Linked DNA regions of Acidaminococcus fermentans DSM 20731. The protein of the gene in region 1 binds, or shares a complex with, the protein of each later gene. Links are inferred from orthologs where the notes say so. Each region holds a gene or a part of one and is shown on either strand. Other genes may lie near its edges.

The links.
Region 2: the proteins of pcrA (region 1) and uvrB are in contact, whole or in part, in a crystal structure (PDB 7EGT), measured with the Thermus thermophilus proteins. The link is inferred for Acidaminococcus fermentans DSM 20731 from one-to-one orthologs. Residues at the interface, in WP_096412145.1 of Thermus thermophilus: His654, Arg656, Phe657, Gln666, Asp668, Glu669, Lys680, Arg681, Leu682, Ser683, Lys685, Tyr686, Ala687; in WP_096411307.1 of Thermus thermophilus: Glu23, Leu25, Arg26, Asp27, Gly28, Glu29, Arg30, Phe31, Arg55, Glu326, Asp327, Phe328, Glu379, Ser382, Gln383, His398, Gly400, Arg401.

Annotation. Positions count from the first base shown.
Region 1 is NC_013740.1:713,962-720,759, forward strand. What follows is about bases 2,432-5,367. They hold pcrA (DNA helicase PcrA), read left to right. Parts: upstream 2,432-2,741; coding sequence 2,742-4,994; downstream 4,995-5,367. Other genes in these bases: ACFER_RS03215 (NCS2 family permease), read right to left, coding at 2,432-2,632; ligA (NAD-dependent DNA ligase LigA), read left to right, coding at 5,008-5,367. Also shown: ACFER_RS03210 (L-cysteine desulfidase family protein), read left to right, coding at 1-1,189; more of ACFER_RS03215, read right to left, coding at 1,247-2,431; more of ligA, read left to right, coding at 5,368-6,798. UniProt on the Escherichia coli protein: A helicase with DNA-dependent ATPase activity. Unwinds DNA duplexes with 3'-5' polarity. Translocates on single-stranded DNA with 3'-5' polarity. Initiates unwinding more efficiently from a nicked substrate than double-stranded DNA.
Region 2 is NC_013740.1:604,318-611,135, forward strand. What follows is about bases 101-3,056. They hold uvrB (excinuclease ABC subunit UvrB), read left to right. Parts: upstream 101-559; coding sequence 560-2,554; downstream 2,555-3,056. Other genes in these bases: ACFER_RS02710 (DUF4127 family protein), read right to left, coding at 101-424; uvrA (excinuclease ABC subunit UvrA), read left to right, coding at 2,547-3,056. Also shown: more of ACFER_RS02710, read right to left, coding at 1-100; more of uvrA, read left to right, coding at 3,057-5,366; excinuclease ABC subunit UvrC, read left to right, coding at 5,363-6,818. UniProt on the Escherichia coli protein: The UvrABC repair system catalyzes the recognition and processing of DNA lesions. A damage recognition complex composed of 2 UvrA and 2 UvrB subunits scans DNA for abnormalities.

The DNA.
Region 1 (6,798 bases):
TACACTGCCGGATAAGGTGGAAATCGGGGTCAGCGGCAATATCATCAAGAACGTGAAGAGCGTGGTGGTGCCCAATACCGACGGGCTGAAAGGCATCCAGGCTGCGGCAGCCGCCGGCATCGTAGGGGGCAAATCGGAGAAGCAGCTGGAAGTCATTGCGGAAGTGACCCCGGAACAGAAGCAGGCCATGAAGGAATTCCTGAAAAACGTGCCCATCCAGGTGGGAGCGGTGGACAACGGGCTGATCTTCGACATTATCGTGAAGCTCCTGAAAGGGGACCATTCCTCTCTGGTACGGATCGCCCAGTACCATACCAACATCGTGCTGATCCAGAAAGACGGGGAAACGGTCTACGAAGCCAAAAAGGACGGGGGCGCCGGCTGCCAGGATGAAACCAAAGAAGTGGGCCTGGCGGACAAGAACCTGCTGAACATCCGGGACATCCTGGATTTCGCCAACACCTGCGATGTGGAAGACGTGAAGCCCATGCTGGATCCCCAGATCCAGTGCAACAGCGCCATTTCCGAAGAGGGGCTGCTGGGGAACTACGGGGCCAACATCGGGTCCGTGCTGCTGCGGACCTACGGCAGCAACATCAAGAACCGGGCAGTGGCCAAGGCGGCGGCCGGGTCCGATGCCCGGATGAACGGCTGCGAACTGCCGGTGGTGATCAATTCCGGCAGCGGCAACCAGGGAATCACCGTATCGGTGCCTGTCATCGAATATGCCAAGGAACTGAATGTGGACAAGGAAAAGCTGTACCGGGCCCTGGTGCTGTCCAACCTGATCGCCATCCACGAAAAGACCGGCATCGGCCGGCTGTCCGCTTACTGCGGGGCGGTCAGCGCCGGGTGCGCCGCTGGCTGCGGCATCGCCTATCTCCACGGGGAAGGGTATGAAGCCATTTCCCATACCCTGGTGAATTCCCTGGCCATTGTGTCCGGGATCATTTGCGACGGGGCCAAGGCTTCTTGCGCCGCCAAGATTGCTTCCAGCGTGGAAGCCGGGCTCCTGGGCTATGCCATGTACAAAAGCGGCAACGAGTTCAAGAGCGGGGACGGAATCGTGAACAACGGGGTGGAAGCCACCATCCGGAACGTAAGCCAGCTGGGCCGGGAAGGGATGAAGGAAACCGACAAGGAGATCATCCGGATCATGCTGGCGCCCCAGCCGGAGAGGAAGGAATAAAAAAGGGGCTGTGAAAAAATGAAGAATCATTTTTTCACAGCCCCTTTGATTTATGTCTTACAACAACACATATTTCAGCACAAACAGGATGGCCAGCACGTACATCAGGCCGCTGATCTTGTCTTTGTGGTCGGTGAGCAGGTTCAGGATCACGTAGGTGATGACCCCGAAGGAGATCCCTTCGGAGATGCTGTAGGCGAAAGGCATGGCGATGATGGCGATGTAGGCCGGGATGGCTTCGCTCAGGTCGCCCATGTCGATCTTGGTCACGGAAGAGAACATCAGGAAGCCTACGATCACCAGGGCCGGAGCGGTGGCGAAGGAGGGGATGGCCATAAAGAAGGGGGAGAAGAACAGGGACAGCAGGAACAGCACGGACACGGTAATGGCGGTGAGCCCGGTGCGGCCTCCTTCGGATACCCCGGAAGCGCTTTCCACAAAGGTGGTCACGGTGCTGGTGCCCAACAGGGCCCCGGTGCAGGTGGCGCAGGCGTCGGCCATGAGGGCTCCCTTGATCCGGGGCAGGTGGCCTTCTTCATCCAGCATGTCACTTTTTGCGGCCACCCCGATCAGGGTCCCCAGGGTATCGAAGGTATCCACGAACAGGAAAGCGAAAATCACGGCGAAGAAGTTCAGGCTCAGCACATGGGAGAAGTCCAGCTGGAGGAACAGGGGCGCCGGATTAATGGGGGCAAAGGAAGCCAGTCCCCCGGACAGGTTGGGGAACACGCTGAAGGTGCCCAGTTCCGGATTGGGCACGTAGAGCCCGGTGGCTTCGCAGATCATCCCCAGGATCCAGGTGCCCAGGATGCCGAACAGGATGTTCCCCCGGACGTTTTTGATGATCAGGAAAGCAGAGAGCAGGATCCCGGCCAGGGCAATCAGCACGGTGATCCCCACACTGTGGAAGGTGCCGTCCGCCACGGATTTGGTGAAGGAATACAGGGACACCTTGGTGGCCGGGTTGGCCACGATGATCCGGGCGTTCAGCAGGCCGATGAAGGCGATGAACAGACCGATCCCCACGGAAATGGCCTGTTTCAGGGTCATGGGGATGGCGTTGAAGATGGCTTCCCGGATGGAGGTCAGGGACAGGATGATGAAGATAATCCCTTCCACCAGCACGGCGGACAGGGCCATTTCCCAGGTGTTCCCCATCTGGAGGCAGACTGTGTAGGCAAAGTAGGCATTGAGCCCCATTCCCGGTCCCAGGGCGAAGGGGTAGTTGGCAAAGGCTGCCATGAAGAAGGTCCCCAGGGCGGAGGCAATGGCGGTGACCGTCAGCAGGGCCCCTTTGTCCATGCCGGTGGCGCTCAGGATGGAGGGGTTCACGATCAGGATGTAGGCCATGGTCATGAAGGTGGTGATCCCGGCGATGATTTCCGTCCGCATGGTGGTGTGGTTTTCCTTCAGGTGGAAAACTTTTTCGCAGAATTGTTCCATTGATAACTTCCTTTCTCAAACAGGTTCAATTGAAGGATTCTTCTATTATAGCAAAAAAACACCGAATCTGTTAGAATATTAGGGAATAAAACATAGAATCGAGGAAAAAATGAGAGACCTTTTAGCTTCATTGAATGAACAGCAGGCTGAGGCAGTCCGTCAGATTGCCGGGCCTATTTTAATTTTGGCCGGGGCCGGCAGCGGCAAGACCAAGGCCCTGACCACCAAAATCGCCTATCTCCTGGAAAAAGGGGTCAAGCCCTGGAACATCCTGGCCATCACCTTCACCAACAAGGCGGCCAAGGAAATGCGCCAGCGGGTGGATGCCCTGGTGGGGCCTTCCGCAAAGGATGTGTGGCTGTACACCTTCCACGGATTCTGCAACCAGCTGCTCCGCCGGGATATCAATGCACTGCCCGGATACACCACTTCTTTTTCCATCTATGATCCCTCCGACTGCAAGAATGTGCTGAAGGAAGCCCTGAAAAAACTGAACCTGGACGAAAAATTCTATCCTCTTCCGGGGCTCCTGGCCACCATTTCCAACGCCAAGAACGCTCAGGTGGACGCGGCGGCCTTTGCCCGGCAGGCGGAGGACTATCACGCCAAAAAGGTGGCGGAGATCTATGCCGAATATCAGAAGCACCTGGTCCAGAGCAATGCGGTGGATTTCGATGACCTGCTGCTGCTGACGGTGAAACTGCTCCAGACCGTACCGGAAGTCCGGGAAAAGTACCAGAACAAGTTCCACTACGTGCTCATCGATGAATATCAGGACACCAACCATGTCCAGTACCTGCTGGCCAAGCTGCTCTCCGCACCGGAAAACAACCTGTGCGCCGTGGGGGATATCGACCAGAGCATCTACGGCTGGCGGGGGGCGGACATCAGCAACATCCTGGATTTCGAAAAGGACTACCCTCAGGCCCGGATCTTCAAACTGGAACAGAACTACCGGTCCACCCAGGTGATCCTGGATGCGGCCAATGAGGTGATCAAACACAACGCCGCCCGCCGTCCCAAGAACCTGTGGACGGAAAACGGCAACGGCCAGCCCATTGCCTATTACCAGGCCCGGGACGACCGGGAAGAGGCGGAATTCGTGGTGGGCCAGATCCGGAAGCTCCAGCGGGAAGGAACCAAACTGGGGGATATGGCCATCCTGTACCGGACCAATGCCCAGAGTCGGATGTTCGAAGAAAACCTGATCAACAACGGGGTCCCCTATGTAATGGTGGGAAGCCTGAAGTTCTACGACCGGAAGGAAGTGAAGGACACCCTGAGCTACCTTCGTTTCCTGTCCAACGAACGGGATATCCAGGGGCTGGAACGGATCATCAATGAACCCAAGCGGGGCATCGGGGCAGCCACGGTGGCCAAGGTCCGGACCCTGCTGGAAGACAGCGGCATGACCCTGCCGGAAGTGCTCCAGACCGTCCAGGCCCGGGAACTGCTGGGCCGGGCCTTCCCCAAGATCCAGGCCTTCAGTGACATGATCCAGGAACTGGCCCGGGTGAAGGATACCCTGCCGGTGAAGGATCTGATGGAGCAGGTATTGGAAAAATCCGGTTACCTGGAAGCCCTCCGTCTGGAAGGATCCGACCAGAGCAAGAGCCGGCTGGACAACCTGAACGAATTCCTCCGGATTGCCGACGAATTCGCCAAGGATCCCGGGGAGGAAAACAACAAGACCCTGGAAGACTTCCTGAACCATGTGGCCCTGGTGGCGGACATCGATGACGCCAAGCTGACCCAGGATTCCGTCACCCTGATGACCCTCCATTCCGCCAAGGGTCTGGAATTTCCGGTGGTGTTCATCGGGGGCATGGAGGACGGTCTGTTCCCCAGCCAGCGGAGCCTGGAAGACGAGGACAAACTGGAAGAAGAACGGCGGCTGTGCTATGTGGGGATCACCCGGGCCAAGAAGCGGCTGTATCTCACCAACTGCCGGAGCCGGATGGTGTACGGCCATGTGGTCATGTACCCGCCTTCCCGGTTCCTGGAGGAGATTCCCCGGAACCTGATCGAAAACGTGGCAGTGCGCCGGAGCACCTATGGGGGATACGGGGGCCAGCGGGGCCATCAGGGCAGCACCGGTACCCATGCCAGCCTGCGGACCATTGCCCGGAGTCGGGGCGGCAGCATCCTGGATACGCCGGCTCCCCGGAGCCGGTTCGTGCCGGAAGGAGGAGCGGTGCCGGAATTCCGTCCCGGGGACAAATGCCGGCACAAGAAGTTCGGTACGGGGACCATCATCGAGGCCCGTCCCGACGGCAGCGAAGGACAGCTGGTGACCGTGGCCTTTCCGGGCAGCGGTATCAAACAGCTGGCCACCAAGTACAAGATCCTGGAGAAGATCTGAGGAGCGGTGCAGTATGAGTGAAATGACGAAAGAGGCGGCGGCAGCCCGGATCGACCAGCTGCGGGCTGTCATGAAGAAAAATTCCTATTTGTATTATGTCCAGGACAATCCCCTGATCACCGATGCGGAATACGACGCCATGATGCGGGAACTGAAGGCCCTGGAAGCAGAGTATCCGGAACTGGTGACGCCGGATTCTCCCAGCCAGCATGTGGGGGGCTATGCCAAGCCCGGGTTCACGGAAGTCCGGCATATGACGCCTCTGTTGAGCCTGGCCAACGCTTTTTCCCCGGAAGAGATGGAAGAATTCGACCGGCGGGTCCATGAAGGGCTGCCTCAGGATGTCAAAGTCCAGTATGTGGTGGAGCCCAAGATTGACGGGCTGGCCTGCAGCATCATCTACGAAAACGGCCGGTTCGTCCGGGCTGCTACCCGGGGGGACGGAGTGGTGGGAGAAAACGTCACGGAAAACGTCCGGACCATCGCCAACATCCCCAAGGTGCTGAAGCCCATTCCGGGGATAGAAATCCCGGAACTGCTGGATGTGCGGGGAGAAGTGTACATGCCCCGGCAGGCTTTCGTGAAGCTGAATGAGGAACGGCAGGAAGCCGGGGAGCAGGAATTCGCCAACTGCCGGAATGCGGCGGCCGGTTCCCTGCGCCAGCTGGATCCCCGGGTCACCGCCCGGCGGTCCCTGGCCTTCTTTGCCTATGGCGTGGGGGTGGGAGCCGGCAACCTGCCCACCCACAACGCTTCCATGGATATGCTCCAGCAGTACGGGTTTACCACCACCGAAGGGCGGACACTGGTGGACACCATCCAGGAAGCCAATGAACTGATTAAAAAACACGGAGAGCGCCGGGCCGTCCTGGGCTACGATACCGATGGGGTGGTGGTGAAGGTAAACGACGTGTGGCAGCAGAACATCCTGGGAGCCACCGGCAAAGATCCCCGCTGGGCCATGGCTTACAAGTTCCCGCCGGAACAGGCGGAGACTCTGCTGGAAGACATAGTGATCCAGGTGGGACGCACCGGGGTGCTGACCCCTACTGCAGTGCTCCGGCCGGTGCGGCTCTCCGGCAGCACCATCAGCCGGGCCACCCTCCACAACGAAGATTTCATCAGGGAACGGGACATCCGGATCGGGGACCATGTAATCATCAACAAGGCTGCGGAAATCATCCCGGAAGTGCTCCGGGTGGTGCCGGAAAAGCGCACCGGGGAAGAAAAGGAATTCCACATGCCGGAAACCTGCCCGGAATGCGGCTGGAAGGTGGAACGGAAAGCCGGGGAGGCGGCCTGGCGCTGCACCAATCCCCACTGCCCGGCTCTGGGACGGGAAGGACTGATCCATTTCACCAGCCGGGACGCCATGAACATCGACGGCTGCGGGCCCAGCGTGCTGGCCCAGCTTACCGCCGCCGGACTGGTGAAGGACCCGGGGGACCTGTACCTGCTGACCCGGGAACAGGTGGAGACCCTGGACCGGATGGGGCCGAAAAGCGCGGACAACCTGGTGAGTGCCATTGCAGCCAGCAAAAACCAGAGCCTGGACAAGCTGCTGTTTGCCCTGGGAATCCGCCATGTGGGGGCCAAGGTGGCCCATACCCTGGCCCGGAAATACGGAACCATGGACAAGCTCATGGCCGCTGATCAGGAAGACCTGGCCCAGACACCGGACATCGGGCCGGTGATTGCGGAAAGCGTGGTCACCTGGTTTGCCGATCCCATGAACCAGGCCTATGTGGAACGGCTGAAGGAACTGGGGCTGAACATGGAGATGACCTCCGGACCGGCCCAGGAC
Region 2 (6,818 bases), 110 kb from region 1 along the record:
GCGTCCGCATGATGGTGCTGAAGGCGTAGATCTTCAGGCCTGGATTGTCCTTTTTCAGCTTTTCCAGCCGCTGGACCTTAGCTTTCAGATATTTTTCCAGATGGTGGTGCTTCCGGGATGCCACCAGTCCGCCGTAGTTCAGGCTGTCCGTGGCGATCACCGCCGCTTCCGCATGGGGAGCCTCCTTTTCCAGCCAGTTCCACAGGGCTTCATTGTTTCCGGAACCCCGGTGGTCGGACAGATCCTTTTCCGGCGGCACCGTCAGGGGATAGCCTGCGGCTTTGGCGGTATCCACCGTATATTCCAGACAGACGGGCCGGTTGTCCAGAGGGACATACAGGATCTTGGGAGAAGCTTCCGCAGTTCCCATCAGGGAAAACAGCAGCAGTCCGCCTGCCAGGACCGATTTCAACGAAAAATGCATGGTTTCCTCCTTGTAACAGTATCATTTTATTATACACTATCTCTACGGACAAAAGAAAGTACTTTGACTTGCCAGTCAGTAGTTTTTCCGTATGATATAATGGAGAAGAATATGAAAGAACAAGGAGAAACCATTATGCCTTTTGAAATTCATGCTCCTTTTGCTCCGGCGGGAGATCAGCCGGAAGCCATAGATGCCCTGGCCAGAGGGGTGGAAGAAGGGATGCACACCCAGGTGCTCCTGGGGGCCACTGGTACCGGCAAGACCTACACCATTGCCCAGGTAATCCAGAAAGTCCAGAAGCCCACTCTGGTCATTGCCCACAACAAGACCCTGGCAGCCCAGCTGTGCAGCGAATTCAAGGAATTCTTCCCCAACAATGCGGTGGAATACTTTGTTTCCTATTATGATTACTACCAGCCGGAAGCCTACATCCCGGCCACGGATACCTACATCGAGAAAGATTCCTCCATGAACGATGAAATCGACAAGCTGCGCCACTCGGCCACTTCCGCCCTGATGGAACGGCGGGACGTGATCGTGGTGGCGTCGGTTTCCTGCATCTACGGCCTGGGCGGGCCCAAGGACTATTACGACAGTGTCCTGTCCCTGCGCATCGGCCAGACGGTGGAACGGGATGCCATCCTGGAAAAACTGGTGAAGATCCGCTATGACCGGAACGACCTGTCCCTGGAGCGGGGCAAGTTCCGGGTCCGGGGGGACGTGATCGAAGTGGTGCCCGCCAGCTATGGGGAAAAAGCCATCCGCATCGAACTGTTCGGGGACGAAGTGGACAGCCTGGAAGAAATCGACGTGCTCACCGGCCAGGTGGTGGACAAACGGACCCATGTGGCCATTTTTCCCGCCAGCCATTATGTGACCAGCGACGAGAACCTGGAGCGGGCCCGGAAGGACATCCGCCGGGAACTGAACGAACGGCTGAAGGTGCTGAAGGGGGAGAACAAGCTCCTGGAAGCCCAACGGCTGGAACAGCGGACCAATTACGATCTGGAAATGATGCAGGAACTGGGATACTGCAGCGGCATAGAAAACTACTCCCGGCATCTCACCGGCCGGAAACCGGGAGAACCGCCCTTTACCCTGGTGAACTATTTCCCCAAGGATTTCCTTACGGTGATCGACGAAAGCCATGTGACCCTGCCACAGCTCCGGGCCATGTACGCCGGGGACCGGGCCCGGAAGGAACAGCTGGTGAAGTACGGCTTCCGGCTGCCCTCGGCCATTGACAACCGGCCCCTGACCTTTGATGAATTCCAGGCCCAGCGGGGACAGATCATCTATGTGTCCGCCACCCCGGGCTCCTACGAAATGGAAACCACTGACCAGGTGGTGGAACAGATCATCCGGCCCACCGGGCTGCTGGATCCCAAAATCGAAGTGCGGCCCATCAAAGGGCAGATCGATGACCTGCTGGGCGAGATCCACAAGGTGACGGCCCAGAAGGAACGGGTGCTGGTGACCACCCTGACCAAGAAGATGGCGGAAGATCTGACGGAATACCTCACCACCGCCGGAGTCCGGGTCCGCTATCTCCATTCGGACATCGCCACCATCGAACGGGCGGAAATCATCCATGATCTCCGGGCCGGAAAATTCGATGTGCTGGTGGGCATCAACCTGCTCCGGGAAGGGCTGGATATGCCGGAAGTGAGCCTGGTGGCCATCCTGGATGCGGACAAGGAAGGGTTCCTGCGCAGTGATACGGCCATGATCCAGACCATCGGCCGGGCAGCCCGGAACGCCCACGGCCGGGTGATCATGTATGCGGACACCATCACCGGTTCCATGGAGCGGGCCATCAGCGAAACCGCCCGGCGCCGGGAAAAACAGGAGGCCTTCAACAAGGTCCACGGCATTGTGCCCCGGACCATCCAGAAAAAAGTGGTGGATCTGATCAAGCTCACCAAGGTGGAGGAAGACAATACCGCCGCCAAAGGCTATACGGCCAAAACGGTGAAGAAACTGAAGCCCAGGGAGCTGGACAAGCAGATCCGGCTCATGGAAAAGAAAATGAAGGAAGCGGCCAAACAGCTGGATTTCGAACTGGCCGCGGAATACCGGGACCAGCTGATATTGCTGAAAGGAGAGCAGCGGAAAGCTCATGAATGAAGATGTCATTGTAATCCAGGGGGCGCGGCAGCACAACCTGAAGAATATATCCCTGAACATCCCCCGGAACAAACTGGTGGTGATCACCGGTCTGTCCGGCAGCGGGAAATCCTCCCTGGCCTTTGATACCATCTATGCGGAAGGCCAGCGCCGGTACGTGGAAAGCCTGTCGGCCTATGCCCGGCAGTTCCTGGGACAGATGGACAAACCGGATGTGGACTATATCGGGGGACTGTCCCCGGCCATTTCCATCGACCAGAAGACCACCAGCCGGAACCCCCGGTCCACGGTGGGAACGGTAACGGAGATCTACGACTATCTCCGGCTGCTGTTTGCCCGGATCGGGATCCCCCATTGTCCCCAGTGCGGGAAAGTCATCGAACGCCAGTCCCCCCAGCAGATTGCCGACAAGGTGCTGGAATTGCCGGAAGGAACCAAATTCATGATCCTGGCACCGGTGGTGCGGGGCCGGAAAGGGGAACACAAAAACATCCTGGAAACCGTCCGCCGGGCAGGATACGTGCGGGTGAAGGTGGATGACCACCTGTATACCCTGGATGAGGAAATCCAGCTGGACAAAAAGAAGAAACACTCCATTTCCGTGGTGGTGGACCGGCTGGTGGCCCGGCCGGGACTGGGAAGCCGGCTCACCGATTCCCTGGAAACCGCTTTGAAACTGGGAGAAGGGACCGTGGCCATCGAAGAGATCGGAGGTGAGACCCATGTGTACAGCGAAAAGTTCGCCTGTGCGGAATGCGGCATCAGCCTGCCGGAAATCGAACCCCGGCTGTTTTCTTTCAACGCACCCTATGGCGCCTGCCCGGACTGCATGGGCCTGGGACAGCATATGGAGTTCGATCCGGATCTGATCATCCCGGACAAGACCAGACCCTTTGACCAGGGGGCCATTGCGGCGGTCAGCTCCAATGTGAAATCCTATTTTCTCTGCCAGCTGGCGGCGGTGCTGAAAAGCCGGGGCTATTCCCTCCAGAACTGCTGGAAGGATCTGCCCAGGAAGTTCCAGCAGCAGCTTCTGGAAGGGATCCCGGACGAAATCTTCACCTTTTCCTACCAGAATCTCATGGGGGAAATCAACGAACACAATACACCCTTTGAAGGGATCATCCCGGTCTTGAAACGGCGGCTGAAAGAGGCCATGAGTGAAAGCCAGCGGCTGGACTATGAATCCTTCATGACCGCCATCGAATGTTCCACCTGCCATGGGGCCCGGCTTCGTCCGGAAGTCCTGGGCATCACCGTGGATGGAAAGAACATCCAGCAGGTGTGCCGGATGCCGGTGCGGGAATGTCTGGCTTTCTTCAACGGACTGCAGCTGTCGGATCGGGACGCCTTCATTGCCAAACAGATCCTGAAGGAAATCCGGGCCCGGCTGAGCTTTTTGAACAATGTGGGGCTGGATTACCTGACCCTGGACCGGGCGGCGGCCACCCTGTCCGGCGGGGAAGCCCAGCGGATCCGGCTGGCCACCCAGATTGGTTCCGGTCTGGTGGGGGTGCTGTACATCCTGGATGAACCCAGTATCGGCCTGCACCAGCGGGACAATGACAAGCTGCTGGAAACTCTGAAGAATCTCCGGGACATGGGAAACACCCTGATTGTGGTGGAACATGACGAGGACACCATGCGGGCGGCGGACCAGATCATCGACATCGGACCGGGAGCCGGGGAAAACGGCGGCTATGTGGTAGCCCAGGGCACGGCGGATGAAATCAGCCAGGTGCCGGAATCCATTACCGGCCAGTATCTCAGCGGCCGGAAAAAGATTCCGGTGCCCCAAGAGCGGCGGAAAGGAAACGGGAAACAACTCACCATCAAGGGAGCCCGGGCCAACAACCTGAAGGACATCGATGTGTCCATTCCTCTGGGGACCCTGACGGTGGTCACCGGGGTCAGCGGCAGCGGCAAAAGCACCCTGATCAACGATATTCTGTACAAGGCTCTGGCCAAAAAGCTCATGGGAGCCCGGGAACGGCCACTGGCCCATGACCGGATCAACGGAATCCAGCACATCGACAAGGTGATCAACATCGACCAGAGCCCCATTGGCCGGACGCCCCGGTCCAACCCGGCCACCTACACCGGCACCTTCGACCTGATCCGGACCCTGTTCAGTACCACCAATGATGCCAAACTCCGGGGCTACAAGCCGGGCCGGTTCAGCTTCAACGTGAAGGGGGGACGGTGCGAGGCCTGCCATGGGGACGGGATGCTGAAAATCGAGATGAACTTCCTGCCGGATGTGTATGTGCCCTGCGAAGTGTGCAAAGGCACCCGGTACAACCGGGATACCCTGGAAGTCCGCTACAAGGGCAAGAACATTGCGGAAGTCCTGGATATGACCGTCAGCGAGGCCTGTCAGTATTTCAGCAACCAGCAGCGGATCCTCCGGAAGCTTCAGGTGCTGGAAGACGTGGGCCTGGGGTACATCCGTCTGGGCCAGGCGGCCACCACCCTGTCCGGCGGGGAAGCCCAGCGGGTGAAACTGGCCACGGAACTGGCCAAGGTGAACACCGGACGGACCCTGTATATCCTGGACGAACCCACCACCGGCCTCCACATGGCCGATGTGCACAAACTGCTGGAAGTGCTCCAGCGGCTGGTGGATGCGGGCAGTACCGTGGTGGTCATCGAGCACAACCTGGACGTGATCAAAAGTGCTGACTGGCTCATCGACCTGGGGCCGGAAGGGGGCGACCGGGGCGGCACGGTGATTGCCACCGGGACCCCGGAACAGGTGGCCCAGGTGCCGGAATCCTACACCGGCCAGTATGTAAAGAAGGTACTGGAATGAACGATGCCATCAAAGAGACCCTGGCGGTGCTGCCCAACGCCCCGGGGGTCTACATCATGCACGATGCCTCCGGCAAGGTGATCTATGTGGGGAAGGCGGTGATCCTGAAGAACCGGGTGCGCAGTTATTTCCGCCCGGCCAGCCAGGTGTCCCCCAAGGTCCGGGCCATCAACGCCCATGTGGCCTCCATTGAAACCATTGTCACCGCCAGTGAGATGGAAGCCCTGATCCTGGAGTGCAACCTGATCAAGAAGTACCGGCCCCGGTACAACATCGATCTGAAGGACGACAAGACCTATCCCTATCTGAAGATCACCGTAGGGGAAGCCTATCCCCGGATGGTGCTCACCCGGCGGGTGCTGAAGGACGGGGCCCGGTATTACGGGCCCTTTGCCGACGCGGGAGCCCTCCGGGACACCATGAAACTGATCCGGACCATGTTCCCCCTGCGCCACTGCCGGAACCTGAACGCCAAACGGCCCTGTCTCCAGTACCATCTCCACCGGTGCCTGGCCCCCTGTACGGGGAAGGTGCCGGTCAGTGAATATCGGCAGATGGTGGATGCCGTCCTGCTGCTCCTGGACGGGAAGGTGACCCAGCTGGAAAAAGATCTCACCGCCAAGATGCAGCAGGCTTCGGACAACCTGGAATTCGAGGCGGCGGCCCGGTACCGGGATTCTCTGCTGAGCCTCCGGAAACTGGCGGAAAAACAGAAGGCCACCACCGAAAGCGGCGACCGGGATGTGGTGGGACTGGCCATGGATGACAGCGGAGTCTGCGTCCAGGTGTTCTTCATCCGCAGCGGAAAGATCCTGGGCCGGGACAGCTTTTTCCTGGATCAGGAAATCGGTGAGCCGGATGGGGAAGTGCTGGGGGATTTCCTGAAGCAGTACTACCACGAAAACCACCGGCCGCCCCGGGAAATCCTGGTCAGTGCCGAACTGGCCGACAGTGACCGGACCCTGCTGGGGCAGTGGCTGAGCAGTCTTTGCGAAAAGCCGGTGAACCTGCTGGTGCCCCAGCGGGGACTGAAGCACGACCTGGTGCTTATGGCCGTGAACAACGCAAAAAAGAACCTGGAAGAAAGGCTGCGCCGGGGCCATGCTTCTGGCCAGACCGGCCTGGATGCGGCGGAACAGCTCCAGAAAGCCCTGGGACTGGCCAAACCGCTGGAACGGATGGACTGTTTCGATATTTCCCACAACCAGGGCCGGGAAACCGTGGCCTCCATGGTGGTGTTCCGGGACGGGGTCCCCAGCAAGAAGGACTACCGGCGGTACAAACTCCGGTCCACGGAAGGCAAGCCTGATGACTTCAAATCCATGCAGGAAGTTGTGTACCGGCGGTACCGGGATCTGGAGGATCTGCCCAGCCTGATCATCATCGACGGGGGCAAGGGGCAGCTCAGTTCCGCCTGTGAGGTGATCCGGGGGCTGGGCATCACTCCGGAGG